DNA from 4 places in the Rhizobium sp. K102 genome. Region 3 is predicted to be linked to each of the others. Evidence: predicted binding sites of a transcription regulator. Region 3 holds the regulator's gene; each other region holds the start of a gene.
What was found. Region 3 encodes PhoB, which activates phosphate uptake and scavenging genes when phosphate is short. Its sites were predicted from a motif close to TGTCATNNANCTGTCAT; they were not measured.

Region 1 (7,275 bases), 390 kb from region 3:
TTCGAACTTGGCTCTGATAATGATCGAGGATGGTGCGGGAGCTCTCCTGCAATCCGCTGAGAGAGTCCGCGCCGGCCGAGTGCGCCATAGGTGGCTTCCTTCTTGAAAACGGCGGCACCATCATGATGCCGCCGCAAGACGGTTCAGGCTGAGGATCAGCCGCCGATGACGGCCTTACGGGCGTCGATGATCGTCTGGTAGAAGCTCTGGTCGACCGGCGCCCAGTCAACGTAGCCGCCGCCGGTGAACGATTTCGAAGCAGCTCTTGTCCTTCTTCGGCAGTTCGGCGAAGTAGGCGGTAACCTTCTTCTGGAGGTCGGCCGGCAGCTTCTGGGAAACCATCAGAGGACCATTCGGGATGAGGGGCGACTTCCAGACTTCCACGATATCGTCCATGTCGAGCAGGCCCTTGGTGACCATCTGGTGCAGGTTGCCGGAGGTGTAACCCTGCGCCCAATCCCCCTGACCGGAACCGAAGGTGGTACCGACGTCGAACTTCTTGTCGAGAACGCCGAGAACAAGGTTCTCGTGGCCGCCGCCGAAGCCGGTTTCAGAGAAGTACTGCTTGACTGGAGCGCCAGTGTCCTTCGGAAGGGCAACGTTAGGAACAAGGTAGCCGGAGGTAGAGTTCCGGATCGGCGAAGCCGAGCTTCTTGCCCTTGGCGTCGGCCAGCGTCTTGATTCCCGAATCCTTGCGGGCAACCATGATCGAGTAGTAGCCGGTCGAACCGTCGGCCTGCTTGGTGGCCAGAACCGGGGTGACGGCGTTCGGATCCTTGATATAGATCGCGGCGTAAGAGGCGGCGCCCATGACGGCGAGATCGATCGTGCCGCCGAGCAGGCCTTGGATGACGCCGTTATAGTTCGGCGACGGGAAGAGCTGCACTTCGGAAACGCCGGTGGCGGCGATCAAGCCCGGCTTGACGCACTCGGTGCGACGCACCTGGTCGGCTTCGTTTTCACCGCCATCGAGACCGATGCGGAGGACTTTGACGTCCTGAGCGGCGGCATTGCCGGCGAGGGCGGCTACGGCGATGGTTGCCATCAAAATCTTGCGGAATGCTGACATTAGAAGTCTCCCTGTTGTGACGTGGCTCGTCAGTTGGTTCTCCGGCCGTTGTCCCGTCGGCCGGACACGGATCAATGCATGGCGGCTGTCTTGGCCATCATGCCGGAGGATGGGGTCTCGGCGCGGCGCATCGATTCGAGGCTGGTCGACGTCATGGTTTCGTCGATGCCGGCGCCGTCCTTGTCAGTCCCGTAAATTTCTTTGACGGCCTCCCCGGTTAGCTCAGACGGCTTGCCGTCGAAGACGACCCGACCGCCGGCCATGCCGACGATGCGCTCACAATAGTTGCGGGCGGTATCGAGCGTGTGGAGGTTGGTGATGACGGTGATGCCCTCGCGCTCGTTGATGTCGCGCAGCGCATCCATGACGATCTTGGCGTTCAGCGGATCGAGCGAGGCGATCGGCTCGTCGGCAAGAACCATCTTCGGGTTCTGCAGCAGCGCGCGGGCGATCGCCACGCGCTGCTGCTGGCCGCCGGAAAGCGTGCCGGCCGCCTGCAGCGCCGTCTGCTCGATGCCGAGGCGTTCGAGGGCCGCGATCGCGTGCACGCGTTCCTCGCGGGTGAAGATGTTGAGGAGGCTCAGGAACGTCGAGCGGTGATTGAGGCGGCCGAGCATGACGTTGGTGAGAACATCGAGGCGCGGCACCAGGTTGAACTGCTGGAAGATCATCGCGCAGTCGCGCTGCCAGTTGCGCAAGCCCTGGCCGCGAAGCCCGGAGACTTCGACTCCGGCGAAACGAATGGAGCCGGAGCTTGGTTCCTGCAGCCGGTTGATCATGCGGAGCAGCGTCGACTTCCCGGCACCGGAGCGCCCGATGATGCCGACCATCTGGCCCTGGGGAATGATTAGTGTCACGGCATCAACGGCGAGCTTGTTTCCGAAACGGCGTGTGACATTCTTCAGCTCGAACATCATGCTCTTCCCCTTGTATTCCAGGCGTTGATGAGCATCGCATTAGTCCCGCTTCGTGAACGTCGCGTGTCATATTTGTGTAAGTGGCGTCACAATTCTCGGTGCTGCGAAGACCGCTTCTAGCCCTCGTAGCGCGCCAGGAAATCTTCCGCGCTCAGGTTGCGAAAATCCTGCAACGTCAGGCGCAGACGGTCATGGTCCCAGTCCCACCAGGCAAGCCTGTCCATGCGCTCTCCGACCTCTTTCGGGAAGCGTTCGCGGATGAGCTTGGCCGGTACCCCGCCGACGATCGCATAGGGCGCTACGTTCTTGGAGACGACCGCGCCGGCGCCGATCACCGCGCCGTTGCCGACGCTGACGCCCGGCAGGATCGTCGCCCCATGGCCGATCCAGACGTCGTTGCCGATCGTCACGCGGTTTGCGCGCCGCCAGGCGAAGAAGTCCTCCTCCATGTCGCCGTCCGGCCAGTAGTCGGCGGCGCGATAGGTGAAATGATGCAGCGTCGCCCGCCAGGTCGGATGGTTGGTGGCGTTGATCCGCACGGCGGCGGCGATATTGACGAACTTGCCGATCGTCGCGCACCAGACGGAGCCGTCCTGCATGATGTAGGAATAGTCGCCGAAGGTCGCCTCGCTGATGCGGCAGCGCTCGGAAACCTCCGTATAGCGCCCGAAGCTGGAATCGCTGACGGAGGCGGTCTCGTGGACATAGGGTTCAATGCCCAGCCTGCGGCTCATGCGGCGATCTTTCTTGGAGAAAACTGCTGGACGTCGAGGATGCGGTCGGCGACGGCTTCGCGCACTTCCTCATCGTGGAAGATGCCGAGAAGGGCGACGCCCGCCTGCTTCTTTTCCGAAATCATGCAGACGACGACGGCGCGGTTGCGGGCATCGAGCGAGGCTGTGGGTTCATCGAGAAGCAGGATCGTATGCTCGGTGATGAAGCCACGGGCAATGTTGACGCGCTGCTGCTCGCCTCCGGAGAAGGTGGCGGGCGGAAGCTGCCACAGTGCCTCCGGCAGATTGAGCCGGGCAAGCAGGGCGCCCGCCTTTTCCCGCGCGGCGCCGGCTTCCTCGCCACGCGCCACCAGCGGTTCGGCAACGACGTCGATTGCCGCGACGCGCGGCACGGTGCGCAGGAACTGGCTGACATAGCCGAGCGTATTGCGCCGCACGTCGAGCACGGTGCGCGGATCGGCGGCGGCGAGATCGACGACGCGCCCGTCGTGGCGGATGAGGATCTGGCCGGTGTCGACGGCGTAATTGCCGTAGATCATCTTCAGCAGCGAGCTCTTGCCGATGCCCGACGGACCGCCGAGCACGACGCATTCGCCTGAGGCGACCGAGAAGGCGACATCGGAGACGACGGGCAGCCGGATGCCGTCGCGCAGGTGCATGGTGAAGCTCTTCGAGACTTCGGAAACGACGAGGGGCGTTGGCATGATGTCTTCCCTGGTTTTGGACCTGCAGCGGCGCTCAGACCTGCAGGATCGAGGAAACGAGCAGTTGCGTGTAGGGTTCGCGCGGATCGTCGAGCACCCGGTCGGTGAGCCCGTGTTCGATGACGTAGCCGTCCTTCATCACCATCATGCGGTGCGACAGAAGCCGGGCGACGGCGAGATCGTGCGTGACGATGATGGCCGAGAGGCCGAGATCGTTGACGAGGCCGCGCACGAGATCGAGCAGGCGGGCCTGCACCGAGACGTCGAGGCCGCCGGTAGGCTCGTCCATGAAGACGAGGCGTGGGCCGGTGACGAGGTTGCGGGCGATCTGCAATCGCTGGCGCATGCCGCCGGAAAAGGCGCGCGGCTGGTCGTCGATGCGGTCGGCGTCGATCTCGACGCGTTCCAGCCAGTCGATGGCGGTGGAGCGGATTTTGCCGTAGTGCCGGTCGCCGATCGCCATGAGGCGTTCGCCGACATTGGCGCCGGCGGAAACCGTCATGCGCAGCCCGTCGGCCGGGTTCTGGTGCACGAAGCCCCAGTCGGTGCGCATCAGGAAGCGGCGCTCGGCTTCGTTCATATGGTAGAGGTCGCGGTAGCTGCCGTCGCGCATGTGGTATTCGACACTGCCGGTGGTCGGCATCAGCCGGGTGGAGATGCAGTTCAGCAGCGTCGTCTTGCCCGAGCCGGATTCGCCAACGACGGCGAGCACTTCGCCGGGCCAGAGCTCGAAGGACACATTGCGGCAGCCGATGCGGTTGCCATAGAACTTCGAGAGGTCGTTGACTTTGAGAAGCGGCGTATCGGTCATTCTGCAGCCTCCCGGGCCAGCATTTCGCCGGCATGTCCGAGTGCCCGGCGATCTTCGCAATGGTCGGTATCGGAGCAGACGAACATGCGCCCGCCTTTGTCGTCGAGGATCACCTCGTCCAGATAGACGTCCTCGGCGCCACACAGCGCGCAGGGCTTGCCGAAACGCTGGATTTCGAAGGGATGGTCTTCGAAATCCAGGCTGACGACGTCGGTATAGGGCGGCACGGCATAGATGCGCTTTTCGCGGCCGGCACCGAAAAGCTGCAGCGCTTCCGACTTGTGCATCTTGGGATTATCGAATTTGGGCGTCGGCGAGGGATCCATGACGTAGCGGCCATGAACCTTGACCGGATAGGCATAGGTCGTGGCGATGCGGCCGTTGCGGGCGATATCCTCGTAGAGCTTCACGTGCATGAGACCGTATTCTTCCAGCGCATGCATTTTGCGCGTCTCGGTCTCACGTGGCTCGAGGAAGCGCAGCGGCTCGGGGATCGGCACCTGGTAGACGAGCACCTGGCCGGCCTTGAGCTTTTCCTCAGGAATGCGGTGGCGCGTCTGGATGATGGTCGCCTCGCTTGTATGCGTCGTCACCGCGACATTGGCGACCCTCTGGAAGAAGGCGCGGATGGAAACGGCGTTGGTCGTATCGTCGGCGCCCTGGTCGATGACCTTGAGCACGTCATCGGGCCCGATGATCGAGGCCGTCACCTGCACGCCGCCGGTGCCCCAACCGTAGGGCATCGGCATTTCGCGCGAGGCGAAGGGCACCTGATAGCCGGGGATGGCGATCGCCTTCAGGATGGCGCGGCGGATCATCCGCTTGGTCTGTTCGTCGAGATAGGCGAAGTTGTAGCTGGCCAGATCGCTCATTCGGCGGCTTCCTTCATGTCTTCGTCACTGTTGCGGGCGGCTTCGAATTCGCGGCGCATGCGGCGGACGAGATCGAGTTCGGCCTGGAAGTCCACATAATGCGGAAGCTTCAGATGCTCGACGAAGCCGGTCGCCTGGACGTTGTCGGAATGGGAGATGACGAATTCCTCGTCCTGGGCCGGCGCGGTGATATCCTCGCCGAGCTCTTCGGCGCGCAATGCGCGATCCACCAGCGACATCGCCATCGCCTTGCGCTCGCTCTGGCCGAACACCAGGCCGTAGCCGCGGGTAAATTGCGGCGGCGCCTTGGCCGACCCCTTGAACTGGTTGACCATCTGGCATTCGGTGATCTGAATCGTACCGAGCGAGACGGTGAAACCGAGTTCGGGCACGTCGAATTCGACCTCGACCTCGCCGATGCGGATCTCACCGGTGAAGGGGTGGTTGCGGCCGTAGCCGCGCTGGGTGGAATAGCCGAGCGCCAGCAGAAAACCTTCGTCGCCGCGGGCGAGCGCCTGCAGGCGCAGGTCGCGGCTCATCGGGAATTCCATCGGCTCGCGCGTCAGGTCGCCGACCTCGTGATCCTCCGGCATGTCGCCATCGGCCTCGATCAGGCCTTCCTCGCCGAGGATTTCGGAGACGCGCATGACGCGGCCGGTCTCGGCGGCGCGCTGCGCCGGCGTCTCGACTGCCTCGTCGGCAAGCAGCGACGGGTCGAGCAGCCGGTGCGTATAGTCGAAGGTCGGCCCGAGAAGCTGGCCGCCCGGCAGATCCTTGTAGGTCGCCGAGATGCGCCGTTCGATCGTCATATCAGCCGTGTCGAGCGGCTTGGAATAACCGAAGCGCGGCAGCGTCGTGCGATAGGCGCGCAGCAGGAAGATCGCCTCGATCATGTCGCCGCGCGACTGGCGGATGGCGAGTGCGGCGAGCGTACGGTCGAAAAGCGAGGCCTCGGCCATGACCCGGTCGACGGCGAGCGCCAGCTGCGCGACGATCTGGTCGATGCCGATCGCCGGCAGCGACCGGTCGCCGCGCCGGCGGTCGGCAAGCAGGCGGTGGGCATTGGCGATGGCGGCCTCGCCACCCTTGACGGCAACATACATGAGCTCAGATCTCCGTTGCTGTGATCTTGGTGGTGCGCGGCAGGCAGAGGAAGCGCTTGCCCGAGGTCAGCACGATGTCGATGCCGCGGGGGAAGAGCGCGCGGTTCTCGGTCCAGAGCCGCAGGAAGGTCTCCGGCAGGCCAACCGGCGCAATGTCCGCGACACTCTGGATGCCGGGGCCGATCAGCGCCAGCCTGCGCCCACCCTCGAGGTCGGAAAGTTCGATGATGAGCGTCGTCGAGCGGTCGGGATATTCCTGCGTGCCTGAGGCGAAGAGACCGAAGGGGCAAAGCGCAGTTCCGGCTTCCGTGAAGGCGAAGCGTGCCTCGGCCTTCTCCTTGGTCAGCGGCGCGCCGGCGTGGAAGCCGAGCCATTCCGGCACGGTGGATTTTGTCAGCCCCTGCGAAAGCCAGACCGGCGTGTCGTGGTCGCAAAGCGTCAGCGCGATCGCGCCGGCGGCGATGCCGAGCGGCGCAGGCGGCGCGACATCGGGCTGAACGGTCTGGATCGTCCCGGGACGGGCCATGCCGTCCATCAGCATCTTGAAGACGCTCTGGGCATGGAAGACCGGCTCGGCAAAGCCGCCGGTCAAGGCTTCCGTCTTGAAACCCATCAGTTGTCTCCCCGCACCATGGTGAAGAAATCGACGCGGGTCGCCGCCGTCTCGTCGGCCTTGCGGCGTTCGGCAGCGGCGATCCGCTCAGTGATCGGTAAAAGCAGCGCCCGTTCGACGAAATCCTTCGTCGCCTCCTCCTGCCAGAGCGCATCGAAGATCGCCGCCAGCCGCGCCTTCTCACGGTCGGTGCCGAGCGCCTGCGCATGGCCGACCGAGCCGGAGTTGAGCCGGACCGTCGCGCGCGTCACCGTCACTTCGCCAAGATTGAAGGGAGCGCCGCCGCCGCCGATGCGTCCGCGCACCATCACCAGCCCGGTCTCCGGTTCCACGCACCGGATGCGCCGCAGGCTTTTGCGGCAACGCATTCCAGGCCGCCGAGAGTTCGCTGCGCTCTGCGCGCGCCAGCAGATCGGCGACGCGTTTGCGCTCCGATGCCGTCTGTGACGCAG
Region 2 (7,275 bases), 1.7 Mb from region 3:
ATGCTGGCCGGCCACGCGATGCTGCTTCCATTGCCGCCAGGTCTCGGCGAAGTTCAGGCCGGTGCCGAAGCCGAGTTCGCCGATCACGAATGTCTGCCGCCCGCTCCAGCGCTCCGGCAGGCCGTTGCCGGCGAGGAAGACGTGGCCGCATTCCAGCCGGCCATCCGTCTGGCAATAAAAATGATCGCCAAAGGTCGTGGAATAGGGCATATCGCCGTCGCGCCATTCGAGCGGCTGCGGCGCGCCCGCGCCAATCTGATCTGGGTTCACGTCTGTCATGGAAAAAGCCGATAGTCCTGCGCCGGCGTCCGGTCAATCTTCTTGCGACCTGCTGATCGTCGGCGGCGGCATCATGGGCCTCTGGGCGGCCGTCCATGCCGAGCGACGTGGCATAAGCACCCTTCTTGCCGATGCCGGCAGGCTGGGCAGAGGTGCGAGCGGCGGGCTGCTCGGGGCGCTGATGCCGCATATGCCGGACCGCTGGTCGCAGAAGAAGCAGTTCCAGTTCGATGCGCTGGTCTCGCTCGAAGCCGAAATCGCCGCGCTCGAAGCGGCAACCGGGCTTTCCGCCGGCTATAACAGGTCCGGACGACTGATCCCGCTGCCGAAACCGCATCTCAACCGTATAGCCCGCGGCCATTCCGAGGACGCCGAGCGCCACTGGCGGGCAGGCGAGCGCCGGTTCCACTGGCATGTGCTCGACAGGCCCGATGTAGACGGCTGGGTCGAGGCCTCTGCCGGCGAGAGCGGTTTCGTGCATGATACGCTTGCCGGCCGCGTCGCCCCCCGCTCGCTGATCTCAGTGCTCGTCGCCTTCCTGCAGCAAGCAAAACATGTGCGCATCATGGAAAACGCCGATGTCGCTGCGCTCGATCCGGACCGAGGCACGGCCGCGATAGGCAGCGAAACAGTCACCTTCGGCCGCTGCATCCTGGCCGCCGGCCATCGGTCTTTTCCCCTGCTGCAGGATCTGACGCCTGGGCTGAAACAGCCGCTCGGCCAGCCGGTCAAGGGGCAGGCGGCGCTATTGAGGGCGGAGATCGACCCGGCGCTGCCGACGATCTTCCTCGACGGTCTCTATGTCGTCGCGCATGAGGGCGGGCATGCGGCGATCGGCAGCACCAGCGAGAACCGCTTCGACGATCCCGTTTCGACCGATGCGCAGCTCGACGCGCTGATCGAGGCGGCGCGCGCCATCGCTCCGATCCTTCGCGACGCGCCGATCGTCGAACGCTGGGCGGGGCTTCGCCCGAAGGCCATCGATCGCGATCCGATGATCGGCCGCCATCCCGACCACCCGCGGCTCATCGCATTGACTGGCGGTTTCAAGGTCAGCTTCGGCCTCGCCCACCGGCTGGCGGAGGCGGCAGTTTGTATCGCAGGCGATATAGATTGCGAATTTTTCCTGCCGGAAAGCTTTGCGATTTCAAGCCATATCGCTGTGGCTTCACGTTAAACGTGAATTAGATACAGCTGTGTTTCGTTATTCTGTCATGCAAATCACCTATCTGCTTGCGCATCGGCAGCGCCCAATTTCAGCGGCGCTCACTTCCTTGATGGAGGAAATTGCATGCGCTATGCCATTTGCTTCACGCCTCCGGCGAGCGACCCGCTGTCGCTCGTGGCCGCCAATTGGCTCGGTCGAAACGTATTTTCCGGCGATATGCTGGAGCCTCCAGCGGTCCGCGGCCTCGGCATTCACGAGATCGCCTTCCATACAGCCGTGCCGCGGCGCTATGGTTTCCACGGCGTCCTGAAGGCGCCGTTCCATCTGTCCGGCGATATGTCAGAATCGCAACTCCTGCGCGATCTCATGCGTTTTGCCGGGACATTCGCTCCCTTCCAGATTTCACGTCTCGAAATTGCCCGGCTCGGCAGTTTCTACAGCCTGATGCCGAGCGCTCCTTGTGAGCAGATCCAGTATCTGGCTTCGGCGATCGTCCAGGAGTTCGATCGCTACCGCGCGCCGTTGAGCGAAGCTGACATCGAGCGCAGCGATCCGGATGGATTGTCGGCGGCGCAGTTCGCCAATCTGCATCGTTGGGGCAATCCTTATGTCATGGACGAGTTCCGCTTCCATATGCCGGTGACAGGCTCCATCAACGCAATCGACATGCCCCGCATCGAACCGGCGCTGCGAACGATCTTCGAGCCCGTCCTGAGGGAGCCGGTGATGGTTTCGAACGTGGCATTGATGATCGAAGAGGGTACCGGCGGTCCCTTCCGCGTCCATTCGTTGCATCCCATGGGCAAGGTCAGCGCCCGCAGGATCGCCTGAGTAAGCGTTAAGCTAAGCGATTGTTCCGAAAGGATAAATTCTGCCGCGCAGTTTCCGTCTCGACATTCCGGCTGCGGATGATACCGTTCCCCGTCTTTTCGGAAGGTGATTTGATGGTATCCGAGACTTATCCGCGCAATCTCGTCGGCTACGGGCGTCAGACGCCCGATCCGAAATGGCCGGGCGAGGCAGGCGTTGCCGTGCAGTTCGTCATCAATTACGAGGAGGGTGGCGAAAGCTCGATCCTCGACGGCGATCCGGCTTCCGAAAACCTGCTGTCGGAAATCGTCGGCGCAGCCGCCTGGCCGGGGCAGCGCAATCTCAACATGGAATCGATCTACGAGTATGGCTCGCGGGCCGGCTTCTGGCGGCTCTGGCGGATGTTCACCGATCTCAAGGTGCAGGCGACCGTCTACGGCGTGACGCTGGCGATGGCGCGAAACCCCGAGGCCGTCGCCGCCATGAAGGAGGCCGGCTGGGAGATCGCAAGCCATGGCTACCGCTGGCTGGAATACAAGGATTTCCCCGAGGATCTCGAGCGCAAGCACATTCTTGAGGCCGTGCGCCTGCACACCGAACTGACCGGCGAGCGGCCTTACGGCATGTATCAGGGCAAGCCTTCCGACAACACGCTTCGGCTGGTGCAGGAGGAGGGCGGTTTCCTCTATTCCTCCGATTCCTATGCCGACGACCTGCCTTACTGGGTGAAGGGTGTCGACGGGAAACCCTTCCTGATCATTCCCTATACGCTCGAAACCAACGACATGCGCTTTGCCACGGCGCAGGGCTTCAACGCGGGCGATCAGTTCTTCACCTATTTGAAGGATGCCTTCGACACGCTCTATGAGGAGGGCAAGGCGGGCAGCCCGAAGATGATGTCGGTCGGCCTGCATTGCCGCCTCGTCGGACGGCCCGGCCGGGCGGCGGCGCTGAAGCGCTTCATCGAATATGTGCTGAAGCACGACAAGGTCTGGATTCCGCGCCGCATCGAGATTGCCGAGCACTGGCACCAGCAGCATCAGCCGGACGCGCTCTGATGATATCGCGCGAGGATTTCGTCTCCCGCTTCGGCGGCGTCTTCGAACATTCGCCTTTCATCGCCGAGCGCGCCTATGACAACGGCAGCGTGAGGGAGCCACTGACGGCATCAGGCGTGCATGCGGCACTTGCCGCCATCTTCCGGGCGGCAAGCCGGGAAGAGCGTCTCGGCGTGCTCCGCGCCCATCCCGATCTCGCCGGGCGCCTGGCGATCGCAGGAGAACTCACCGAAGACAGCCGCAAGGAGCAGTCGGGAGCCGGTCTCGACCGGCTGAGCCCGGCCGAGCATGCCCGCTTCAGCGAACTCAATTCGGCCTATGTCGAAAAATTCGGCTTTCCTTTCATCATCGCCGTCAAAGGGCTCGGCAAGGACGACATCCTTTCGGCCTTCGAGAAGAGGATCGGTAATGGCCGGGATGAAGAATTCGTGACCGCAACGGCGCAGGTCGAACGGATCGCACTGCTGCGCCTGACATCGATGTTGCCGGAGGGTGAATGAGCGAGCCGCGTGCTATCGACTATCTCAATGAAATGCAGAAGGCGGCCGCCGAAGCATTGTATTTTGTCGGCGGAATGGATGAGGCGGCCTTCGCCGAGGACAATCTCACTTTCAAGGCCGTTGCCTTCTGCCACTTCACCATCGGCGCAGCTGCATCCCGCCTGCTCGTCACCCATCCGGAATTTGCCACCGAGCATCCCACTTTGCCCTGGACGAAAATCTGCGGCACGGGCAACCGTATTCTCGAAGACGTCTTCGCGCTCGATCCCTCCGACATCTGGGAGGCAACCTATCGCACGCTGCCGGAACTTCTTGTCGAGATCGATGCCATTCGTCACTGGCATGCCGAAGGCGAGTGAAGCCGTTGCCCGAATTTCTCGACATTCGTCCGTTGACCAGATCGACCTTCGCCCCGTACGGCGAGGTGATCGAAGCCGATCCAGCCTCGATGCGGCTGATCAATGGCGGCACGACCGAGCGTTTTCATGCGCTGGCCACAGCCGAGGCGGCGGGCGAGGGCGCGCACGTCATTATCAATCTGTTTCGCGGCCAGCCGCGCAGCTTTCCCTATGATGTCGACATGATGGAGCGCCATCCTTTCGGCAGCCAGAGCTTCTCGCCGCTTTCCGGCCGTCCCTTTCTCGTCGTCGTCTCCGACGATGAGAACGGGCGCCCGGCCGGCCGCAGGTGTTTCTCGCGCGCGGGGATCAGGGGGTGAATTACCGCCGCAATGTCTGGCATCATCCGCTGATGGCGCTTGGCCAGCCCTCCGATTTCTTGGTCGTCGATCGCGACGGACCGGGCAACAATCTGGAAGAATTCTTCTTCGAAACCCCCTTCGTCATCAAAGAGCCAGCCCCATGACCGGACTGACCACGCATGTTCTCGACACCACCCTCGGCAAGCCGGCCAAGGGCCTCAGGATCGATCTTTTCCAGCTCGAGGGCGAGATCCGCAGGCATCTGAAGACGGTCGCGACCAATGCCGACGGCCGGATCGATGGCGGCCCGATCCTCGCCGGCGAACATTTCCGCGTGGGGATTTATGAACTGGTCTTCCACGCCGGCGATTATCTCAGGGCCTGCGGCACGCCGCTGCCACATCCGGCTTTCCTCGATCTGGTGCCAATCCGTTTCGGCATTGCCGACGTCACGGCCCATTACCATGTGCCGCTACTAATCTCGCCCTATGGTTATTCCACCTATCGGGGCAGTTAGAGATGCGTTTTGCCGCCATCGCCGATATCCACGGCAACCATTTGGCGCTCGAGGCGGTGCTGGCCGATATTCGCGCCGAAGGCGTCGAGGAGATCGTCAATCTCGGCGATGTCTTCAGCGGGCCGCTGGAGGCCGGACGGACGGCGGATCTGCTGATGCCGCTCGGCCTGACGTCGGTGCGCGGCAATCACGACCGCTATCTGGTTGAGCAGAATCCGGCTTCCATGCATGCCTCGGATGCCGCCGCCTATCGGCAATTGTCGCCATCCCAGCTCGACTGGCTGCGCAGCCTGCCATTCGATGCCGTCTATCGCGGCGAGGCCTATCTCTGTCATGCAACGCCCAAAGACGACAATGTCTACTGGCTGGAGTCCGTCTCGCCGGAGGGCATCGTTTCCCCGAAGCCGATCGAAACGATCGAGGCGTTGGCTGAGGGCATAGACCTGCCACTGATCCTTTGCGGGCACACGCATATTCCCCGCGCCGTCCGTCTCTCCGACGGCCGGCTGATCGTCAATCCCGGCAGCGTCGGCTGCCCTGCCTATGACGACGATCTGCCCTATTATCACAAGGTCGAAGCCGGCCATCCGCTGGCCGGCTATGCCATTCTGGAAAAAACGCCTGCGGGATGGACGTGGCAGTTCCGCAACGTCGCCTATGACAATCTTGCGATGTCGAGACTGGCTGCGGAAAACCGCCGGCCCGACTGGGCGAGTGCGCTGGCGACCGGCTGGCTGCGGTAGCCGGCCACCTTCGCGCGCGATAGGAGATTACTCCTTCGGAGGAGCAGCGGCGATAGCCGCCTGCGCGGGTGCGGCCGATACGACAGGTGGGGCCGCGGGCTTGGCGCTGTCGAGACTTCCAAGCAGGGATGAGATGGCATTGTCGCCTTCGAAGCCGGCTTCCTTCAACAGCTTGTCGAGGATCGGTTTATTGGCCTGGTAGGCGAGCAGCTGGCCGGCCAGCCCGTCGCCCATGCCGATGCCGTTGTCGCCGTTCGCGCCACCGCGGCCGAGCATGCCGCCGGTGTCGAAAATCCTGATGTCGGAGATCTTTTCGATCGGCTTGACCGCCTCGGCAAGTGCTTCGGGAATGATGCGGATGCGCTCGCGGGTGATCTCGAACTCGATGATGGTCTGGCTGAGCTTGTTGCGGGCTTCATTGAGCAAGGCCTCGCTTTCCGCGGCGGCCTTGCCGGTTTCGAGAACGCCCTTGGCCTTGATGATGGCCGCATCGGCTTCGGCGGTCGCGAGCGTCTTGATGGCTTCCGCCTGATCGATCGCGGCCTGCTTCTCGGCCTCGGCGCCGACGGTCACGGCAGTCGCTTCGGTTTCGGCTTTCTTGCGCGCGTCGATCACCGCGATCTGCTTTTCGCGCTCGGCAATTTCGATCGCCTTGGCCGTGCCGACTTTTTCCTCTGCCGCTATTGCCCGAGCGCGGGCCGTTTCGGCAGTCGCCTTCGCCTCGGATTCTTCACGGCTCTTGTTGGCAACGGCGATGGCGCTCTCCTGGGCGACGATCTGAAGGTCGCGCTTGGCTTCGGTATCGCGCTGCTGGACGGCGCGGGCCGCATCGATGTTTGCGCTTTCGCGGGCCTGCTTGGCGGCCGCCTCACGTTCGGCGATCGCCTGCTCGGAGGCGATGCGGGCTTCCTCTTCGGCACGTTTTGCCGCCTGCTCCTGCTGGGCGGTTTCGGCGCGCGTCGCGGCGGATTTATTGGCGATGTCGCGTTCCTGGCTGAGCTCGGCTTCCCGCTTCGTCCGCTCGATGGCGAGCGACTGCTGGCGGGCCTCCAGATCCTTCTGCGCAATGGCGACTTCGGTATCGCGGACGATCTCGTTGCGCTCCTTCTTGCGGCCCTCGGTGATGCGCGTCAGCGCCGCCAGACCCTGTGCATCGAAGAAGTTGTTGGCGTTGAAATGCTTGATATCGGTCTGGTCGAGGCGTGTCAGGGAGACGGATTCGAGCTCGAGACCGTTCGACTGGAGATCGGCGCCGACGGCTTCCTGCACGGCCTTGACGAAGTCCATGCGCTGCTCCTGCAGCGCGTCGAGATTCATGGTCGCAGCCACCGAGCGAAGGCCGTCGACGAATTTCGCTTCGATCAGGATGCGGAGCGCCTCGGCGTCGTTGGTGCGGCTGCCGAGCGTCTGGGCGGCCAGCGCGATCGAGGAGCCGTCGGGCTTTACGCGTACGTAGAATTCGGCGCCGATATCGACGCGCATGCGGTCCTTGGTGATCAG
Region 3 (7,275 bases):
CGCGATCGAAGAGCTCGGCCGCGGCAAGGCGCACGCGCGTCGGGATCTGTTCCGACTGGCGGAAATAGACACCGGCAATCTCCTCGAGCGAGGTGCCGTCAAGCGCGACAATGCCCTGATAGGGCTGCGCGAACTTGCCCTGGTCGATGGTGAAGGCGAGCACCCCCTTGCCGAGCAGCTGTTCCGGCTCGGTTTCGCCCGCTTCAACCGCCTTGGCAAGCAGCGCCTGATCGAAACGGGCATAGGCGCGGACATTTTCCGGCGTCGAGAAATCGGCGACGAGGAGATCGACCGGGCCATCGCCCTTGGTCTGCACGGTGAACTTGCCGTCGAACTTCAGCGAGGTGCCGAGCAGCACCGTCAGCACGACGACTTCGGCAAGCAGCCGGGCGACGGGCGCGGGATAATGATGGCGCTCGAGGATCGCATCGAGCATCGGGCCGAGCTGGACGGCGCGGCCGCGCACATCCAGACCCTCCACCTGGAAAGGGACGACATGGTCATCGCCGGCGAAATCGAACTGGCCGAGGGCGGCTGCAGCTTCTGCCATGGCTTTCACTCCTAGTTTTCAAGCGATGAGCAAGTGTGCCCTTCGCTCGCGCGGCCGCGCGTTGTTCGCGCGCGGCGTCCGATTATGGTTCAGATCGCGCCCAGGCACCAAGCAAGAATCGACTTCTGCGCGTGAAGACGGTTTTCCGCTTCATCGAAGACCACGGATTGCGGGCCGTCGATCACCTCATCCGTCACTTCCTCGCCGCGATGGGCAGGCAGGCAATGCATGAACAATGCATCGCTACCGGCCTTGGCCATCAAGGCCGCATTGACCTGATAAGGCTGAAAGACGTTATGACCCCGGGCCCGATGTTCCTGATTCATGGAGACCCAGGTATCGGTCACCACGCAATCGACGCCTTCGACCGCGCGGTCGGCATCATGGCAGAGCATGATTTCGGCGCCCTCATTGCGGGCCCAGTTCAGATAGTGATCCTTGGGCTCCGAACCAAGGGGTACGGCCATGTTCATGCGGTAGCCGAAACGCGCGGCCCCCTCGACCAGCGAATGCAGCACATTGTTGCCGTCGCCGGTCCAGGCGATGGTCTTGCCCTTGATCGGGCCGCGATGCTCCTCGAAGGTCATGATGTCGGCCATGATCTGGCAGGGATGGGTGTCATCCGTCAGCGCGTTGATCACGGGCACGGTCGCATGCTCGGCAAGCTCCAGCAGGCGCGAGTGCTCGGTGGTGCGGATCATGATCGCATCGACATAGCGCGACAGCACCTTGGCGGTGTCGCCGATCGTCTCGGCGCGGCCGAGCTGCATTTCGGTGCCGGACAAAAACAGCGTTTCGCCGCCGAGCTGGCGCATGCCGACGTCGAAGGAGACGCGGGTGCGCGTCGACGGCTTCTCGAAGATCATCGCCAGCATCTTGCCGCCGAGCGGCTTGTCGCCCTGGCCGGCCTTGAAGGCCTGCTTGCGGGAAAGCGCATCGTTCATGATGGTTCTGAGGTCGGCCGATGTGACGGCCGAAAGATCGAGGAAATGTTTAGGAGCCATGTTCTTACCTGTCGTGCGCCCGAAGGCGGCAATCCCTTCAAGCCGTCTTCTTGACCTTGGAGGCGCGGATGCTCTCGGCGGCGCGCTCGAGGCGGGCGAGACCCTCGCGGGCTTCCTCGGCGGTGACGACGAGCGGCGGAAGAAGGCGAATGACGTTGTCGCCGGCCGGCACGCCGAGCAGATGCGCGGCGCGGATCGCCTGCAGCAGTTCGGCCGAGGGAACGGCCGCCTTGACGCCGAGCAGCAGGCCCTCGCCCCTGATATCCTCGATCACATCGGGATAACGGTCCTTCAGCGAGGCCAGCCCCTGACGGAAGACCAGCGCGACGTCGCGCACATGTTCCAGGAAGCCGTCCGCGAGGATAACATCGAGTACGGCGCCGCCGACGGCCATGGCCAGCGGATTGCCGCCATAGGTCGAACCATGGGTGCCGACCTTCATGCCGGAGGCGGCCTCTGATGTGGCAAGGCAGGCGCCGAGCGGGAAGCCGCCGCCGATGCCCTTGGCGACAGCCATGATGTCGGGCGTGATGCCCGACCATTCATGGGCGAAGAGCTTGCCGGTGCGGCCAACCCCGGTCTGGACCTCGTCGAGGATCAGCAGCAGGCCTTTCTCGTCGCAGATCTGGCGCAGCGCCTTCATGAACTCAGCTGTGGCGGGGCGCACGCCGCCCTCGCCTTGCACCGGCTCGATGAGGATTGCCGCCGTCGCATCGGTGGTGGCGGCGCGCACCGCCTCGATGTCGCCGAACGGCACCTGATCGAAACCCGGCGTCTTGGGGCCGAAGCCTTCGAGATATTTCTCCTGGCCGCCGGCGGCGATCGTCGCAAGCGTGCGTCCATGGAAGGCGCCTTCGAAGGTGATGATATGGAAGCGCTCGGGATGGCCCTTGGAAAACTGATAGCGGCGCGCCGTCTTGATCGCGCATTCGAGCGCCTCGGCACCGGAATTGGTGAAGAACACCTTGTCGGCGAAGGTGGCCTCCGTCAGCCGTTTGGCCAGGCGCTCCTGGCCGGGGATCTCATAGATGTTGGAGAGGTGCCAGACCTTGTCGGCCTGCTCCTTCAAGGCGGCGACCACATGGGGATTGCCATGGCCGACGGAGGTGACGGCGACGCCGGCGCCGAAATCGAGATAGCGCTCGCCGCTTTCGGTGATCAGCCATACGCCCTGCCCTCGCTCGAACCGCAGCGGGGCACGAGAATAGGTGTCATAAAGCGGCGCGGCTTCGGCCATGGCGCGGGTCTCCCGATCAGTGTTGTCAAGCACGGACTCCGGCTAAGAAAACCGGGCCCGAAAAATCAAAAATGCCGCCTTTCGGCGGCGATCGGTACTATTTCCTTTTCGCGCTGCAATGTCAACAAAACTGCGCCCTTAGCGGATGCAGCAAGCTTGTACAGCGGCATTATCAGCCTTCAACAGGCATTATTGCAGAAATGACACGCAGAGGCAGCAAGTTGGGGAAAACTCGGAATTCGATTCATCCGGATTCCCGCGACTCTTGTCACGGAGTCAGCCTCACACTAGGTTAAAGTTCAATTACTAGACTGCATGCGGCGGAACTAGTCACCAAAATTGATCAAGCGTTTCTTGTTTCGGAGGCTTCCGGGACAACGGTGAGGGATTCTGCCATCACCAACGCAAAAGGTGGAGACAGGGCATGAACTGGACAGACGAGCGGGTCGAGAAACTCAAGAAGCTGTGGTCCGAAGGGCTGAGCGCCAGCCAGATCGCGGCACAACTTGGCGGCGTGAGCCGAAACGCCGTTATCGGCAAGGTGCACCGGCTGAGCCTGCCGGGCCGCGCCAAGGCCGGCGGCACAGCCACCGCGGCGCGCACGCCGAAGCGCCAGACATCGGCGCCGCGCGCGCCGAACTACGCCTCCCGGATCACCACCCGCACCGTGACCCGCCAGCAGGGCGCAACGATGCTGAAGGAAGAGATCGAGATCGATGCCGTCGAGGAAATGGAATATGTTCCGAAGGGCAATGTGGTCGTGCCGATTTCCCGCCGCCTCGGCCTGACGGAACTGACCGAACGCACCTGCAAATGGCCGGTCGGCGATCCGCTGAAGGACGACTTCCACTTCTGCGGCTGCGAATTCCCGGATAATTCGCCCTATTGCAGCTATCACCAGAAGCTTGCCTATCAGCCGGTCAACGAACGGCGCCGGGCGGCAGCGCGGGTCAGCTGAGCGGACAACCATTGCTGGAAATGCGAAAACGGGCTGGAAGGCCCGTTTTTTGATTGGGTGACGCGAACGCGGTGCTTGCGGTCATGGGTCCTCGGGCAAGCCCGAGGACGACGGAGTGTGGGGGAACGCATGCGGTAAGAACCGCCAAGTGCGTGTTGGGTTTCTTGGAGTGCCCTCTCTATTTCCGCGTTCCCACGCAAACCACCCGCGCAATCTTGCTGGAATTCCGCCAGACGTCGCGCCTCTTGCCGGCCGCTGTCCCCGTTCTCCGTCATACTCGGGCTTGACCCGAGTATCCATGCCGCGCGCATGCCGCTCGTTCATGGAAACGAAGTGCCCCACTCGTATGGGTCCTCGGGTCAAGCCCGAGGACGACGGAGTGTGGGGGACGCGAGCGGCAGGAACCGCACCGTGCAGTGATCTGTCGGCCGCGTTTTGCGTTACGCGGCTCCGACGCCCGGACCAACCAGACGGCGCCCTCAGGCTTCCATCGAATAACCGGCGCCGCGGACGGTGCGGATGACATCCTGCATGTTGGAGAAGTTCAGCGCCTTGCGCAGGCGGCCGACATGGACGTCGACGGTGCGTTCGTCGACATAGATATCGTGGCCCCAGACGCCGTCGAGCAATTGCGAGCGGGAAAAGACTCGGCCCGGCGACGACATCAGGAATTCCAAGAGGCGGAATTCGGTCGGGCCGAGGCGGACTTCGCGGCTCTTGCGATGGACGCGGTGGGTTTCGCGGTCGAGCTCGATATCGCCGCATTTCAGCACCGAGGACAGCACCTCCGGGCGGGCGCGGCGCAGCATGGCCTTGACGCGGGCAACGAGCTCGGGGGTCGAGAACGGCTTGACGACGTAATCGTCGGCGCCGGTGGACAGACCGCGGACGCGCTCGCTCTCCTCGCCGCGCGCCGTCAGCATGATGATCGGCAGCCGTTCGGTTTCCGGCCGCATGCGCAGGCGCCGGCAGAGTTCGATGCCGGAGACGCCGGGCAGCATCCAGTCGAGGATGAGAAGATCGGGCGTTCGCTCCTGAAGCCTGATTTCGGCCTCGTCGCCGCGCAGGATGGTATCGACTTCGAAGCCTTCCGCTTCGAGATTATAACGGAGAAGCACGCTGAGGGCTTCCTCGTCTTCAACAACTGCAACTCTCGGGATCATGCGTGTCCGTCTCCTCGCGCACGATCCTTAAACCGGGGGTGATTTAAGCAAGGGATCCCGCGCAAAATCAGAAATTGGCTGCGACCTCTTTGCGCGCCCGGACGGGCGCGCACGCGATGGGCTGGTCCGGCACGGTTATTCCGTGGCGGCACCGACGGTGTTGGCGCTGTCGTCCTTTGGACGGTCGCCTTCCGGCTGGGCGCCGGTTGCCATGTAGTAGATCGTCTCGGCGATATTGGTGGCGTGATCGCCGATGCGCTCGATGTTCTTGGCGCAGAAGAGAAGATGCGTGCAGCTCGTGATGTTGCGCGGATCTTCCATCATATAGGTCAGGAGTTCGCGGAACAGCGACGTGTACATCGCGTCGATCTCGTTGTCGCGCTCGCGGATGGCGGTCGCCTTGTCGGCGGCGCGCGTCGTATAGACGTCGAGCACTTCCTTGAGCTGGACGAGCGCCAGCTCGGACAGATGCTCGAGACCGCGGGCGAGCTTGCGCGGAACGCCGGTGCTCTGCACGGCGATGACGCGCTTGGCGGTGTTCTTGCCGAGGTCGCCGACGCGTTCAAGATCGGCGGCGATGCGGATCGAACCCATGATTTCGCGCAGGTCCGAGGCCATCGGCTGGCGGCGGGCGATGGTGACAATCGCCTTGTCGCCGATTTCGCGTTCGGTGTGATCGAGGATCACATCGTCGGAGATGACCTTCTGCGCCAGCGCGGTGTCGCCGTTGACCAGGGCGCGAACGGATTCGGCGACCATCTGCTCGGCTAGGCCGCCCATTTCGGAAATCCGCCTGGAGAGGAACTTGAGATCATCATCATAGGCAGAATAAATATGTGTCGATGCCATGGGGCTTTGTCCTCGAATAACGGGAAGGCTTCGGACTGCCGCAATCAGCCGAAGCGACCCATGATGTAGTCCTGGGTGCGCGGATCGTCCGGGTTGGTGAACATCTTGTCGGTGTCGTTCTCCTCGACGAGGTTGCCGAGGTGGAACATGGCCGTGCGCTGCGACACGCGCGCCGCCTGCTGCATGGAGTGGGTGACGATGACGATCGTGTAGTTCTCGCGCAGCTCGTGGATCAGCTCCTCGACCTTGGCGGTGGCGATCGGGTCGAGCGCCGAGCAGGGCTCGTCCATCAGGATGACCTCAGGGCTGACGGCGACGGCACGGGCAATGCACAGGCGCTGCTGCTGGCCGCCGGAGAGGCCGGTGCCGGACTCGTGCACGCGGTCCTTGACCTCGTTCCAGAGGCCGGCGCGCTGCAGGCTTGTCTCGACGATCTGGTCGAGATCGGCCTTCGACTTGGCCAGGCCATGGATGCGCGGGCCGTAGGAGACGTTTTCGTAGATCGTCTTCGGGAACGGGTTCGGCTTCTGGAACACCATGCCGACGCGCGCGCGCAGCTCGACGACGTCGATGTCGGGATCATAGATATCGTCTGTATCAAGCGTGATCTTGCCGGTGACGCGGCAGCCCTCGATCGTGTCGTTCATGCGGTTGAGGCTTCGCAGAAAGGTCGACTTGCCGCAGCCCGAAGGGCCGATCAGGGCAGTTACGGTGTTTTCGCGGATGTTCAGGTTCACATCGAAAAGCGCGCGCTTCTCGCCGTAGTAAACCGAGACATCCTGTCCGATCATCTTATACGGGACGTTGCTCATCTTCTGATCCAGCGCCTTTTCAACTGCAGCTTCCGTCAACATGTTCATGATGTTTAACTCCGTTTACCAGCGGCGCTCGAAGCGACGACGCAAGAGGATGGCGCCCATGTTCATGACGATCAGGAACAGGAGCAGGACGATGATGGCACCCGAAGTACGCTCCACGAAGGCACGTTCGGCCTCGTTCGCCCACATATAGACCTGCACCGGCAGGGCCGTCGAGGGTTCGAGCGGCGTGGTCGGCGCGTTGGCGACGAAGGCGACCATGCCGATCAGGAGCAGCGGCGCGGTTTCGCCGAGCGCATGCGCCAGGCCGATGATCGTGCCGGTGAGGATGCCGGGCATGGCAAGCGGCAGGACGTGGTGGAACACCATCTGCATCTTCGAGGCGCCGAGACCGAGCGCTGCGGCGCGGATCGACGGCGGCACGGCGCGCAGTGCCGCGCGGGTGGCGATGATGATCGTCGGCAGGGTCATCAGCGTCAGCACCAGGCCGCCGACCAGCGAGGCCGAACGCGGCAGGCCGATGAAGTTGATGAAGACGGAAAGGCCGAGCAGACCGTAGACGATCGAGGGAACGGCAGCGAGGTTGTTGATGTTGACCTCGATCAGGTCCGTCAGCTTGTTCTTCGGCGCGAACTCCTCGAGGTAGATCGAGGCGGCAACGCCGATCGGCAGGGAAAGCGCCAGCACGATCAGCAT
Region 4 (7,275 bases), 810 kb from region 3:
AGACCCGCGCGGCCCTCGACGGATCGTCGATGGCGCGGCTCAGCGCAATCAGGCCGAGATACATCAGAAAGAGGACGAAAACGGAGGTCAGGCGGGCGTCCCAGACCCACCAGGTGCCCCACATCGGTTTGCCCCAGAGCGAGCCGGTGACGAGCGCCAGCAGAGTGAAGGCGGCGCCGAGCGGGGCGGCGGCCTTGGCGGAGACGTCGGCCAGCGGATGGCGCCAGACCAGTGTGCCGATCGCCGAGACACTCATGATCGTGTAGCACATCATCGAGAGCCACGCGGCCGGGACGTGGATATACATGATACGGACGGTCTCGCCCTGCTGGTAATCGCCTTCGGTGGAGAAGCTGAGATAGAGGCCGGCCGCGAAACAGAGCGCGGTGATGCCGGCCAACCAGGGGATGACACGGGCCGCCAGCGCCAGAAACAGCGTCGGGTTGGCGAGATCGCTGAATTTGCGGATGGCAAGGCTTGTGTCGTTCATGGCTGCTTCCTTACCTTGATCCGGCTTTTCCCGCAATCGAATGACATTCAATCCGACGCGTTTCGCAGCGCAAGCGCAGCGGCGGCCGGGCCGATCACCGCGAAGAACAGCGTCAGTGCGGTCAGGATGAGGAAGGGTGGCAGGAACGGGACCGGATCCTCGACGGCGGCATAGGTGGCGCTGACGCCGAAGATCAGAACCGGGATGGTCAGCGGCAGGACCAGGATCGAGACCAGCAGGCCACCGCGGGGCAGGGCGACGGCAACGGCGGCGCCGACGGCGCCGATGAAGGTGATGGCCGGCGAACCGACGAGCAGCGTCAGCGCGGTTGCGCCGATCGCCGTCTCGTCCATATTCATGAAGAGGCCGAGCAGCGGCGAGGCGATGACCAAAGGCAGGCTGGTGGCCGTCCAGTGGGCACAGCATTTGACCAGTACGGTGAGGACGAGCGGTGTTTCCTGCGTCAGCATCAGGTCGAGCGATCCATCGTCGCGCTCGGCCTGGAACAGGCGGTCGAGGCCAAGAAGGGCTGCAAGCAGGGCGCCGATCCAGACGATGGCGGGGCCGATGCGGGAAAGAAGCTTGAGATCCGGGCCGACGCCGAAGGGGATGACGGCGACGACGGTCAGGAAGAACAGCACCCCGATCAGCGTGCCGCCGCCGGCGCGGATCGAGAGCTTGAGATCGCGGAGGAAGAGTGCGGTCATCCCCACACCCCCTGATCCACGCCGGCAAAGCCCGTCATCTTCAATTCCTGCACATTCTTCAACCCCAGCGGCTGATGTGTCGCCGCCAGCACGATGCCGCCTTTTGCCAGATGCGCTTCGATCAATCCGGCAAACAGCCGATCGGCGCTGGCATCGAGTGCCGCTGTGGGTTCGTCAAGGATCCAGACGGGCCGGTGGGCGACGAGCAGCTTGGCGAAGGCGAATCGGCGCTGCTGGCCGGCGGAGAGATAGCCGAAGGGAAGGTGGGTTATTCCCGAAAGGCCGACGGCTTCGGCTGCCGCTTCGAGTGATAGGTCGGCGGGCGTTTCCGTTTCGCCGAGGAAGGCGCGCCAGAAATCGAGGTTCTCTGCAACCGTAAGTTCATTCTTCATCGCATTTCGATGGCCGAGGTAGTGGCAGACCTCACCGGGATGCCGGCCTTCCCGGCTGCCGTCGCCATGAAAGATGACAGTGCCCTTTTCAGGCCTGAGGAGGCCGGCGACAACGCGCAGCAAAGTGGACTTTCCCGATCCATTTCTGCCGGTCAGGATAAGCGCCTCGCCGGCTGCCAAGTGAAAGGAAATGTTAACGAAAATGAGATCGTCACCGCGCCTTGCGGCCAGATTTTCGGCGGTGAGATGCATGCATCGGCTCTTTCTTCGTTTCGGCTTACGGAGGGGTCAAAAAATGTCCGATTTTGACCGTTTCCGGGTATGGCAAGTTTTTAGGAAATTATCTATAAGACCTGCAACCACGCCAGCGGTCGGCGTGAATTTCATCCTTGCGCCGAACTTGGAGCATCTGTTCCACGTGCGGACAGCGGAAATGGCCGTACCCGCATCCTGATGTGCATTAAGTGCATAGGCGTTCGCACGACTGTGTTGGCTATCAGAAACGGGGTCTCTCGTGTCTAAATCTCTTGACAGTTTCAATTGTCGTTCCACGCTTTCGGTGAACGGGAAGGACTATGTCTATTACAGCCTGCCCAAGGCTGAGGCAAACGGTCTGCCCGGCGTCTCGAAGCTTCCCTATTCGATGAAGGTGCTGCTCGAAAACCTGCTGCGCTTCGAAGACGGCCAGTCGGTTACCAAGGAGCACATCCTGGCCGTTGCCGAGTGGCTGAACAACAAGGGTGCGGTCGAAAACGAAATCGCCTATCGCCCGGCGCGCGTGCTGATGCAGGACTTCACCGGCGTTCCCGCCGTCGTCGACCTTGCCGCCATGCGCGACGCGATGGTGTCGCTCGGTGGCGATCCCGAGAAGATCAACCCGCTCGTTCCCGTCGACCTCGTCATCGACCACTCCGTCATCGTCGATGAATTTGGCACGCCGCAGGCTTTCGCCAAGAACGTCGAGCTGGAATATCAGCGCAACGGCGAGCGCTACCGCTTCCTGAAGTGGGGCCAGCAGGCCTTCAAGAACTTCCGCGTCGTGCCTCCCGGCACCGGCATCTGTCACCAGGTCAACCTCGAATATCTCGGCCAGACCGTCTGGACCAAGGAAGAGGACGGCGAGACGATCGCCTATCCGGATACTTGCGTCGGCACCGACAGCCACACGACGATGATCAACGGTCTCGGCGTTCTCGGCTGGGGCGTGGGCGGTATTGAAGCGGAAGCAGCCATGCTCGGCCAGCCGGTGTCGATGCTGCTGCCCGAAGTCATCGGCTTCAAGCTGACCGGCAAGCTCAAGGAAGGCGTCACGGCGACCGACCTCGTTCTCACCGTCGTGCAGATGCTGCGCAAGAAGGGCGTTGTTTCCAAGTTCGTCGAATTCTTCGGCCCCGGCATGGACAACATGCCGCTCGCCGACCGTGCGACGATCGGCAACATGGGCCCGGAATATGGCGCCACCTGCGGCTTCTTCCCGGTCGACGGCGAAACCATCAATTATCTCACCATGTCCGGCCGCACGCATGACCGGATCGCGCTCGTCGAAGCCTATTCGAAGGCCCAGGGCATGTGGCGCGAAGGCGATGGTTCCGATCTCGTCTTCACCGACACGCTGGAACTCGACCTCGGCGACGTCGTTCCGTCGATGGCCGGCCCGAAGCGTCCGGAAGGCCGCATCGCACTCGAAAACATCGCTTCCGGTTTCGCCGGCTCGATGGATGCTGACTACAAGAAGCCCGGCCAGCTGAACAATCGCTATGCGGTCGAAGGCACGGATTTCGATCTCGGCCATGGCGACGTGGCGATTGCTGCCATCACCTCCTGCACCAACACCTCCAACCCGTCGGTGCTGATCGCCGCCGGCCTTCTTGCCCGCAACGCCGTTGCCAAGGGCCTGAAGACCAAGCCCTGGGTCAAGACCTCGCTCGCCCCGGGATCGCAGGTCGTCGGCGAATATCTCGCCAAGTCGGGCCTGCAGGCTGATCTCGACAAGCTCGGCTTCAACCTCGTCGGCTTCGGCTGCACGACCTGCATCGGCAATTCCGGCCCGTTGCCGGCGCCGATCTCGAAGACGATCAACGACAAGGGCCTGATCGTATCCGGCGTCCTTTCCGGAAACCGTAACTTCGAAGGCCGCATTTCGCCTGACGTCCAGGCGAATTACCTCGCTTCGCCGCCGCTCGTCGTCGCCTACGCGCTTGCCGGCACGGTGCAGAAGGACCTGACCAAGGAGCCGATCGGCGAGGACCAGAGCGGCAACCCGGTCTATCTCAAGGACATCTGGCCGACCTCGAAGGAAGTCCAGGAATTCATCCTGAAATACGTGACCCGCGAGCTCTACGAAAGCAAGTATGCCGACGTCTTCAAGGGCGACGTCAACTGGCAGGCCGTCCAGGTTCCGCCGGGCCAGACCTATGCCTGGGACGACAATTCGACCTATGTCCAGAACCCGCCTTACTTCGTCGGCATGGGCAAGAAGGGCACCGGCGTGGCAGACATCAAGGGCGCGCGCGTCCTCGGCCTGTTCGGTGACAAGATCACCACCGACCACATCTCGCCCGCCGGTTCGATCAAGGCGGCATCGCCGGCCGGTGCCTACCTGATCGGTCATGACGTTGCCGTTGCCGACTTCAACCAATACGGCACGCGCCGCGGCAACCATGAAGTGATGATGCGCGGCACGTTTGCCAATATCCGCATCCGCAACCACATGCTCGGCCCGAACGGCAAGGAAGGTGGCTACACCATTCACTATCCGTCGAAGGAAGAGACCTCGATCTACGACGCGGCCATGCAGTACAAGGCCGAGGGCGTGCCGCTCGTCATCTTCGCCGGTGTCGAATATGGCAACGGCTCCTCGCGCGACTGGGCGGCCAAGGGCACCAACCTGCTCGGCGTCAAGGCGGTGATCGCTCAGTCCTTCGAGCGCATCCATCGCTCGAACCTGGTCGGCATGGGCATCATCCCCTTCGTCTTCGAAGAGGGCACGACCTGGCAGAGCCTTGGCCTCAAGGGCGACGAACTCGTCACCATCGAGGGCCTGGACAAGATCAAGCCGCGCGAGCGGAAGATCGCCAAGATCACCTATAGCGACGGCACCGTGAAGGACGTTCCGCTGCTGTCGCGTGTCGATACGCTCGACGAGGTGATCTACCTCAACAATGGCGGCATCCTGCAGACGGTCCTGCGCGATCTCGCTGCCTGATCGCTAAGAGCCTGACATGATCACGGCCGCCGGAAAGCAATTTCCGGCGGCTTTCTTATGCAGCGACAGTCATCGAGCGAACTCACGATGATTTGTTTTCCGCGGCTTCCGGTCATGCCGCGTCTCACCCGTTCGTGACTTTTCGTTTGGACCCGGAAGGATTATTCGTACGTTCATATCTCAGCGCCTCCGGTTCCAATACGCCGTCGGCGCTGAAAAAGAGGTGCATGAATGTCCCCCCGTTTCTTGATCCCGCTATTGGCCGGTGTTGTTCTCGCAGGCCCGCTGCATGCCGAAGACGGCACGCCGAAAGGCGTCGTCGAGCTCTTCACGGCGCAGGGCTGCTCCTCCTGTCCCCCCGCTGATGCGGCTTTCCGCAAGCTGGTGAACCAGGGCGATGTCATCGCGCTCGCCTATCACGTCGATTACTGGAATTATCTCGGCTGGGCCGATACGCTGAGCTCGAAGGAAAACACCGAGCGGCAATACGGCTATGCCAGGACGATGGGCCGCAGCAACGTCTACACGCCGCAAGTCATCGTCAACGGGCGCGGCCATCTCGCCGGTTCCGATCTCACGGGCATCAACAGCCGGATCGACAGCTACAGCAGCGAAGGCAACGGATTGACCGTTCCCATCAGCGCATCGATGCGCGGCGACGAGCTGGAGATCAAGATCGGCGCAGGGCAGGGTAAAGCCAATGTCGTCATGGTCTATTTCGACAAGGAAAAGACGATCGAAGTCGAAAAGGGTGAAAACAGCGGCAAGAAGCTCTCCTATCTGCACAGCGTCACCAATGTCGAAACCGTCGGCATGTGGGATGGCAAGGCGACCAATCTGACGCTGCCGGCAAGCGTCCTGCAGCGGCCGCAACTCGAGGGTTGCGCTATCCTGCTGCAGTCGGCGACCGCGGACGGCGATCCGGCCGCGATCCTTGGCGCGACGGTGGTGATGGCGGGCAAAAATATCTGAGATTTCATCCTGATACGGATGAAGGTCCGGGCGGCCCGGCCGAGCGTATTCGGGGCTGGGGTTAAGGTCGATACGCTCCGCCGGGCCCTTTGGCGCGCTGGCGCCAAACCGGGATGCATAATTCTCCTGCAAATGAGGCGCTGTTTTGACTGAAATGCGGCGCTGCCGAGAAAGCGTCGACTCTTCCACTGCGGCCGAATGTGACGGGCCGCACTCTTGCAATTTGTAGCGGCTCGGGCAAACTGTCATTCTCCTGTCACAAGCGGAGGCCTCGGGAGACTGATGACAGATCAGCCGGATTTGCGACACGGCGAAAGCCGCTCCGTCGACAATAGTTCTTCAGTCGTCGTCGATCTCAGGGAATACAAACAAAGCAAAGACCCGCTTCCGGTGACTTTCCACAGGCGCGAACTCGACGCGATCCTGTGGATCTACGGCCGCATGGTCGGCGAGGGTGAATGGCGCGATTACGCCATCGATCACCTGAAAGACAGGGCGGTGTTTTCCGTCTTCAAGCGCTCCGGCGAAATGCCGTTCTTCCGAATCGAAAAGAACCCGAAGCTCGCCGCCAAGCAAGGCGCTTACTCCGTCATCAACGTCAACGGCATGATCCTGAAGCGCGGACACGAGCTGAACCACGTCCTCAAGGTGTTCGACAAGGCTTTGAAGCTGGTTGATAAGTAAGCCTGATCAGCCGGCGAACAGCGTGCCGGGATAGGCGGATGGATCCGGATCAGTCGTCATGCCCTCGCCGAGGCTGCGCTGCATGAGCATCGTGTCGAGCCAGCGGCCGTGCTTGTAGCCCGTGCCCTGCATCAGGCCGACCTCCACGAAGCCCGCCTTGAGATGAAGCGCGATCGAGGCGGGGCTTGCGCCGCCGATGACGGCCACCATCTGACGAAAACCGAGGACGGTGCAGCGGTCGATCAATTCGGTCATCAGTGCCTTGCCGATGCCGCGGCCGCGCGCTTCGGGCGCCAGATAGATCGAATCCTCCACCATCCAGCGATAGGCCGGGCGAGTGCGGAAGGCCGAGGCATAGGCGTAGCCGAGGAAGTTTCCGTCATCATCGGCTGCGGCGATATAGGGATATTGCTGGCCGACGATCGCCGCAAAACGCTGCGCCATCTCGGCCCCGGAGGGCGGTGTGATCTCATAGCTCGACGTGCCGTTCAGAACGGATTCACGGTAGATATCGGTGATGGCGGGAATATCGGCCTCAGAGGCGTCGCGCAGAAGGAAGGACATCGGGCAGTGGTCCAGCGGCGGGGCAGAGCTTCTCTAAAACCATTCCTCCGAAAACGGCGCAACAAAAAAGGCGGCCGAAGCCGCCTTTTCGATCTTGATGGACCTGCTTATTTACGGTTGCCCATGAACTGCAGCAGGAACATGAAGAGGTTGATGAAGTCGAGATAGAGCGTCAGCGCGCCCATGATCGCCTTGCGGCCGGCAACAGCAACGTCATCAGCTTCGTAGTAGAGCTCCTTGATCCGCTGCGTGTCGTAGGCG

Region 1: phnC (phosphonate ABC transporter ATP-binding protein) is a predicted target of PhoB. The motif match lies at 2,051-2,067, and genes of this name have one in related genera.
Region 2: MHI61_RS07655 (DUF1045 domain-containing protein) is a predicted target of PhoB. The motif match lies at 1,479-1,495, and genes of this name have one in related genera.
Region 4: MHI61_RS24820 (DUF2794 domain-containing protein) is a predicted target of PhoB. The motif match lies at 6,010-6,026, and genes of this name have one in related genera.

What each region holds. Positions count from the first base shown of each region.
Region 1 covers NZ_CP092436.1:3,413,778-3,421,052, reverse strand. Annotated here, with positions in the region: gene phnE (phosphonate ABC transporter, permease protein PhnE) at 1-88, opposite strand, end outside; partial or broken gene phnD (phosphonate ABC transporter substrate-binding protein) at 156-1,069, opposite strand; gene phnC (phosphonate ABC transporter ATP-binding protein) at 1,141-1,983, opposite strand; gene MHI61_RS22945 (DapH/DapD/GlmU-related protein) at 2,103-2,720, opposite strand; gene phnL (phosphonate C-P lyase system protein PhnL) at 2,717-3,424, opposite strand; gene phnK (phosphonate C-P lyase system protein PhnK) at 3,459-4,235, opposite strand; gene MHI61_RS22930 (alpha-D-ribose 1-methylphosphonate 5-phosphate C-P-lyase PhnJ) at 4,232-5,107, opposite strand; gene MHI61_RS22925 (carbon-phosphorus lyase complex subunit PhnI) at 5,104-6,210, opposite strand; gene phnH (phosphonate C-P lyase system protein PhnH) at 6,215-6,823, opposite strand; partial or broken gene phnG (phosphonate C-P lyase system protein PhnG) at 6,823-7,275, opposite strand, start outside.
Region 2 covers NZ_CP092436.1:351,477-358,751, forward strand. Annotated here, with positions in the region: gene mnmD (tRNA (5-methylaminomethyl-2-thiouridine)(34)-methyltransferase MnmD) at 1-279, opposite strand, end outside; gene MHI61_RS07650 (FAD-binding oxidoreductase) at 278-1,456, shown strand; gene MHI61_RS07655 (DUF1045 domain-containing protein) at 1,571-2,278, shown strand; gene puuE (allantoinase PuuE) at 2,392-3,315, shown strand; gene uraD (2-oxo-4-hydroxy-4-carboxy-5-ureidoimidazoline decarboxylase) at 3,315-3,815, shown strand; gene MHI61_RS07670 (HepT-like ribonuclease domain-containing protein) at 3,812-4,174, shown strand; partial or broken gene MHI61_RS07675 (ureidoglycolate lyase) at 4,180-4,679, shown strand; gene uraH (hydroxyisourate hydrolase) at 4,676-5,032, shown strand; gene MHI61_RS07685 (metallophosphoesterase family protein) at 5,035-5,775, shown strand; gene MHI61_RS07690 (flotillin domain-containing protein) at 5,803-7,275, opposite strand, start outside.
Region 3 covers NZ_CP092436.1:3,020,722-3,027,996, forward strand. Annotated here, with positions in the region: gene MHI61_RS20900 (Hsp33 family molecular chaperone) at 1-550, opposite strand, end outside; gene argF (ornithine carbamoyltransferase) at 640-1,554, opposite strand; gene MHI61_RS20910 (aspartate aminotransferase family protein) at 1,592-2,791, opposite strand; gene MHI61_RS20915 (GcrA family cell cycle regulator) at 3,216-3,749, shown strand; gene phoB (phosphate regulon transcriptional regulator PhoB) at 4,229-4,912, opposite strand; gene phoU (phosphate signaling complex protein PhoU) at 5,048-5,761, opposite strand; gene pstB (phosphate ABC transporter ATP-binding protein PstB) at 5,806-6,621, opposite strand; gene pstA (phosphate ABC transporter permease PstA) at 6,637-7,275, opposite strand, start outside.
Region 4 covers NZ_CP092436.1:3,828,455-3,835,729, forward strand. Annotated here, with positions in the region: gene MHI61_RS24795 (heme ABC transporter permease) at 1-490, opposite strand, end outside; gene ccmB (heme exporter protein CcmB) at 538-1,197, opposite strand; gene ccmA (heme ABC exporter ATP-binding protein CcmA) at 1,194-1,841, opposite strand; gene acnA (aconitate hydratase AcnA) at 2,104-4,794, shown strand; gene MHI61_RS24815 (thioredoxin family protein) at 5,026-5,766, shown strand; gene MHI61_RS24820 (DUF2794 domain-containing protein) at 6,049-6,450, shown strand; gene MHI61_RS24825 (GNAT family N-acetyltransferase) at 6,457-7,014, opposite strand; gene MHI61_RS24830 (Bax inhibitor-1/YccA family protein) at 7,122-7,275, opposite strand, start outside.